2 regions of the Bifidobacterium sp. ESL0732 genome follow, and region 1 is predicted to be linked to the other one. Evidence: riboswitches for the same ligand, from Rfam matches in the RefSeq annotation. Region 1 holds a riboswitch; the other holds the start of a gene.
The links. Region 1 has a riboswitch for thiamine pyrophosphate ahead of OZX70_RS06850 (hydroxyethylthiazole kinase). Riboswitches for the same ligand answer to the same signal wherever they lie in the genome.

Region 1 (3,127 bases):
GACCGGCGGATTCAAGGTCGTCGAGTAACTTGATGGCAACTTGTCGTGGGTGAATCGATCCAACAATCATTCACCCGCAACGTCGATATCAGCACCTCACGTAACCGCAGTAAACGCAATGCGGCCATCTGCACCAACACGAAGTCCAATTCCACATTCGCCTATCAATCACTTTTACGCCAATTCTCAACCCACCAATCATTTCAACAAAGGAACATGTTTATGAGCAAGAACATCGCAGTAGTCGCGGCCAACGGCAAGGCCGGACGGCTGATCGTCGCCGAAGCCGTCAATCGCGGCATGGACGTCACCGCAGTCGTGCGCAGCGAAAACAAGACCGCCGCCCAGCACGCCATCATCAAGGACCTTTACAATCTCACAGCCGACGACCTCGCTGGTTTTGACGCAGTAGTGAGCGCTTTCGGCGTCTTCGACCCGGCGAAGTTCGACGAATACGGCACCTCGCTGAAGCACTTGGCCGACCTTGTTTCCGGCACCGACACGTGCCTGCTAGTGGTCGGCGGCGCGGGCAGCCTTTACACAAACAAGGAACACACCGCCCAACTTTCGGACACGTTCCCTGAAGAGATCAAAGGTGTGCCGCTGGCAATGGGTAAGGCGCTTGACGCGCTGCGCGGGCGTGACGACGTGCATTGGACCTATATCAGCCCCGCCGGCGACTTCCAGGCCGACGGCGAACGTACCGGTCACTATGTGCTTGCGGGCGAGGATTACACCACCGACAAGGACGGCAAGAGCGCCATCAGCTACGCCGACTATGCCATCGCGATGGTTGACGAGATCGAAACCGACCGTCCGCATGACCGCGAGCGCATCTCCGTACGATGGTAATGACGTCCTAAATCAACAAATAGCATCAGACCTTCACTTTGACTGTGCCTCTGACCTATCCAGAAATTATGTTTCTAAAGGGTCAGAGGCACATTCATGCCACATTGCCACCAGACTGCCGGAGCGCGAGAATATAAAGCGACCGACCGACACGACCATGCTGCTTGTCTCCGTCCAACGGAACGCAACGTTGCGTTCTCATTTTCAAACACAGTTTTACTATTGCATTGCATAAAGAAACACTATGGATGGCCGCCAATGAGCACAGCTGTAATGAACCCAAATCACCCTTGTCCAATGAAGCGCATAGCGTCGTGACTTGTAAGTGCAGGGGAACCTGCGGTCCGCTTCGGCGGGCGCGCAAGTTGAGACGGACACAACGCCCGACCCTTGGAACCTGTTGGTTAATACCATCGTAGGGAGACGCGAATATGGTCAATGACGCATACTCATCAACAAACAACAATCTCGGCAATCTCAAGGATCTGGCGGCGGATAATCCGTTGCGATTAAGCATTCGTACGGCTGCGCAAACCGTGCGTGACACCACGCCGCTGGCCCAGTCTTTCACTAACTTCGTGACCATCAACCTTGTGGCCAATGCGCAGCTGGCGGCGGGCGGCACCGCAGCGATGAGCTTCCTGCCCGACGACATCGCGGGCGGCGAGGCGGCGAGCGGCGCCAGCTACATCAACGTGGGCACGCTGCTGCCGTTCTACAAGGACGCGCTGAAGCAGATCACCGAGAAATTCCATGCCGACCACCATCGTTGGGTACTCGACCCGGTGGCTGCGGGAATGGGGACCACGCGCACCGCCATTTTGAAGTCGTTCAAGGCGGCACCGCCGACCATTATCCGCGGCAACGCCTCCGAAGTCATCAAACTGCGCGAGATGTGGGAGCTGCCGCTTCAGGAAAACGACAATGCGCTGGACAGCATTGCACGGCAGTCCAGCGGACCGGTCGGCGTGGAATCCGCAGACGACGTCGAAGCGGCTGAAGCCTCGGCCAAGGCACTGGCCCGATTCATCGCCAAGTCCGACGCTCAGGGCCAAGGCGCCGTCGCCGTTTCCGGCGAAACCGATCTGGTTACCGACGGCGAACACACCTATCGTCTGCCCGGCGGCAGTGCGATGATGACCAAGATCACCGGAGCCGGCTGCTCACTGGGCGGTGTGACCGCGACCTATCTGGCCGTTGCTGACCCGCTGACCGCAGCCCTCGCCGCAAGCGCCCTCTATAACCGTGCCAGCGAAACCGGCGAAGCCAACTCCCACGGCCCCGGCTCCTTCCAGGTCGCCTTCCTCGACGGACTCTGGTCGACCACACCCGCGCAGATCGCCGCCTCGCCGATTCTCGCCTGAATACACCACACAACGTATTTCTTAACCATAGAGAATCGAGACAATTATGACTACCAACAATTCATCATTTGCTTCCATGCGCCATAACTTCGACCTGAGCTCTTACCTCGTGCTCGGGCCGGCCGACACCAAATCGCGGCCTGTCCCCGACATCGTGCGACAGGCGCTGGCCGGTGGCATCACCTTCGTCCAGATTCGCGTCAAGCCCGGAGACGCCAGGGATATCACCGAAATTGCACGGCGGAGTGCCGAAGTCATCGCACAGGCCGGAGCGTCCGAGTCCGTCCCGCTGGTCATCGACGACCGCGTGGATGCGGCTTGGCAGTGCCGTGATCTGGGGATCAAGGTTGACGGCGTTCACATCGGGCAGGACGATATGAACCCGGAAGAGGCGCGCAAGCTGCTCGGCCCGGACGCCATCATCGGGCTGAGCTGCAAGGTGCTCGACGAAGTGAAGACCGCCAACGCCCTGCCCGACGGCACCATCGACTACATCGGTGCCGGCCCGCTGCACCCCAGCACCACCAAGCCCGACTGTATCGTCTTCGGCGCCGACCACAAACGTCACACGCAGGACACGGAATCCATCAACGCGCTGTGCCGTGAATCGAACTATCCCATTGTCGTGGGCGGCGGAGTGAAACTCGAAGACCTGCCGGAGCTGGCGCAAACCGAAGCCGCCGGCTGGTTCGTGGTCTCGGCCATCGCCGGAGCCGACAATCCGCAAGCCACGACAAAAGCTATGGTGAGCTCATGGAACGCCGCACGCGCAAAACGTGGCTGATGATGTCGCAGGATGCATCGCTAAGCGGCGAGCATGAAACAAAGGCAGAAAACCATCTTTCGAATGATACTGGGATAAACGAAACATCCGAGACTCATACGAATCCGGCCAAGTGCAATTCAACGGA
Region 2 (3,127 bases), 450 kb from region 1:
CCGATTCCAACCCGAGAACTATGACTCTGTCAATAAGCTCAATCCACGGACCAGCTCGATGCTCGACCAAGAGCATGGTCGCCTTGGTATTATGCAATACATCAGTGACGGCATTGATAACCTGTTCGACGCCTTCCGGATCAAGATTCGCGGTCGGCTCGTCAAGAAGCAATGCCCCCGGCTGCATGGCCAAGGCCCCAGCCAACGCAAGCCGCTGCATCTGCCCGCCGCTCAAGTGCATGGTAGAACGGTGCAATTGCAACCCTTCAAGGCCGACAGCAGCAAGGCTTTGTTTCACGCGCTCCCAAATCTCAGGACGTGGCACGCCCATATTTTCAGGACCGAACGCGACATTGTCGCCAAGCCTTTCAAAAATCGTCTGGGCGTCAGGATCCTGCAACACGAGTCCAACACGACCGTGGGCTGCAGCGGCCGGGACGTCATCGACAAAGACGCCTCCCTCGGTGACCCCGCCTTCGGAATCCTCAACGGCGACGACTTCACTCGCGTCATTCTGCCCGGCCTCGCTCGTGGGTTCCGCTGCATCACCGCCAAGCAATCCCGAAGCACCTTCGAGTATCGTCGATTTGCCGATGCCCGAGGCGCCAAGAAGGAGCACGTGCTCACCAGGGCGAATGTCAAGATTCAGACCGCGTACGGCGAAATGTCGGCGTGAGGCATGGCGATAGCCCCAATGCTCGAAACGGATCGAGGCAGGCAGCACTTTGGGGGAAACGTTACCGATTGATGATTCCGCATTTCGCAAAACCATTTCATCGCCAATATCAGGAGCTTCCGAGGCATGCTGTTGTGCATCGTCGCCTTTTCGGCTATTGGCTACCTTCGATTGCTTGCCTTGCATACGTTCCCCCATCAATGCCTCAAAATTCTACCTGATACCACTCACTTGGAGGATGCACGAACCTGACGGCCTGAAGCGAACTTGTCGATGGCACCGGTTTTGGCGATGGCGATATAGAGGTACCACATCAGTACTCCGGCCACCAGTCCGCCAGAAATAATGGTGGCCACGAGATACCAGAGTCCATAAGCACCCATCATATTGAAACCTTGCAGGTGAGTAAAGAAGGTATAGGCCCAGCAGCCGATGGCGGAGACTACGCCGGAAAGCGTGACTGTGAGAAGGTTCCAGACTTTATACGCCACGCAAAGGAACACGACTTCTGCACACAGCCCCTGTACCAGCGCAATCAGAAACGTTTCCATGCCGCCCCAGGAATTGCCGAGCAACGCTTCGAGCACACCTGCAACGACTTCAGCGTATGTTGCGGCGCCGGGCTTACGCACGATGACCGCGGCGAGCGGGCCAGCGAAAAGCCAGAATCCGTTCATCAGACCGCCGAGACCGGGAATGAGGGCATCCAGAGGCGAGCCGATGGGACCGTATAGCAAGGCGGCAGCCCAGTAGACGAATGTACTGACGACACCGATGACTGAAGCGACGGCGATATCGACGACGCGCCAACGAAGGTTTGGTTTGGTTGCGACGGTTGCTTGATTCGATGATGACATGATTTGTGCCTTTCCAAGGTGCGCACCGCTTATCGGCGCGCATACAAGGCACGGGAAAAGAGAGACGTCCGTGCGCCGGCATTGTCCGGACTCACGTTCATTCGGTCGAGGATATTCCTCATCTCAGCCATCTGCCAGATTGCGCCGGTAGACAGCCCCCGTGTCAATTCGCCATCTTAGAGCAATCCCCTGTCATTCCCCAGCCTTGGGCCGTGTGGGCCGGTGATATACAATGTTCGGGACGCTCCTTGGCCGCTCGGCCGTGTCTTACGCCCGAACATCGCATATCCCCGTCCCACACTCTCACAGAGAAATTCAACTGACAGAGGTTGCGGGAGGTAGCTCACCAGCGAATAATCACTTCGCGAGTTTGTCTAGGATCAGGGCCTCAGTGAGGACGTTGTTTTTGAGGCTTGTCAGGTCGACCGACTCGTTGGGGCTGTGAGCGTTGCCCTTCGGATCTTCGGGGCCGGTGACCAGAACTTGGGCATTCGGGAAGATGCGTTGCAGTTCGGGGATGAACGGGATCGAGCCGCCTTCGCCCTTGTTGATGGGATCGACGCCGAATGCTTCGCGCATCGATTCCAGAGCGTCCTGAGTGGCTTCCGCATTGGGATCCATGCTCCAACCCATGCCGGTATCGAGCGTGGAGACAGAAACTTCGGCTCCGAACGGGGCATGGGAGCTCAGGAAGTCGGTGACGGCCTTGGCCGCGTCTTCTGGGCGCTGGTTCGGCGCGGTGCGTATGGACAGGCGGAAGCGGGTCTCGTTGGCGATGACGTTGAAGGAGCCATCCACCGGGTGCGCGTCGAAGCCGATGACGGAAATGCTGGGCTTGGTCCACAGACGTGAAGCCAACGAACCGGTGCCGGCGAAACGATAGGAATCGACCACCGAGGAATCGGCCCGTACGCTGGCCTCGTCCAGGTCACGCTGGAGTCCGCCGACAGGGTCTCCCCCCTCGAGTCCCGGAATATTGAGCGAACCGTCTTCGTCATACATTGAGGCAATCAGGATGGAAGACAAGGTATTCGTGTCGAGAATCGGACCACCAAACTGGCCGGAATGCACCGGATGCTCCAACGCCTTGACTGTCACATCCAAATCGGTATTGCCTCGCAAACTGGTGGTGAGGCTGGGAATCTCAGCACTCCAGTTGCCGGAATCGGCCACAATGATGACGTCGGAATCGAATTCGTCCTGATGCGCCTCGATGAAGGGAATGAAGCTCGGCGAGCCCATCTCCTCCTCGCCTTCGATGAAGACCTTGATATTGACCTTCAGATCGTCGCCCAATGCGTGCAACGCACCGGAATGGATGGCAATGCCACCGCCGTCGTCGGTCGCGCCACGTCCGTAAAGGCGACCGTCGATTTGCGTGGCCACAAACGGATCGGTGTTCCACGCGGAAGGATCCGGAACCGGCTGCACGTCGTGATGCGCGTAAAGCAACACGGTCGGCGCATCGGTGTCAACAATCTTGGAACCTACGACTTCGAACGCTCCCGGAGTGCCGTCAGGATTCTTGGATTGCACCACTTTCGCGTCCACACCGCGTTCTTTGAGCTCATCAGCCACGAATTGCGCCGAGCGA

Region 2: linked by a shared signal. The riboswitch ahead of OZX70_RS05130 (ECF transporter S component) and the one ahead of OZX70_RS06850 (hydroxyethylthiazole kinase) in region 1 are both predicted to bind thiamine pyrophosphate.

The regions. Positions count from the first base shown of each region.
Region 1 is NZ_CP113920.1:1,762,415-1,765,541, forward strand. It holds gene OZX70_RS06840 (NAD(P)-binding domain-containing protein) at 1-28, shown strand, start outside; gene OZX70_RS06845 (NAD(P)H-binding protein) at 223-852, shown strand; TPP riboswitch at 1,172-1,292, shown strand; gene OZX70_RS06850 (hydroxyethylthiazole kinase) at 1,284-2,216, shown strand; gene thiE (thiamine phosphate synthase) at 2,263-3,000, shown strand; gene thiD (bifunctional hydroxymethylpyrimidine kinase/phosphomethylpyrimidine kinase) at 2,970-3,127, shown strand, end outside.
Region 2 is NZ_CP113920.1:1,308,453-1,311,579, forward strand. It holds gene OZX70_RS05125 (ATP-binding cassette domain-containing protein) at 1-772, opposite strand, end outside; gene OZX70_RS05130 (ECF transporter S component) at 904-1,533, opposite strand; TPP riboswitch at 1,583-1,705, opposite strand; gene OZX70_RS05135 (dipeptidase) at 1,891-3,127, opposite strand, start outside.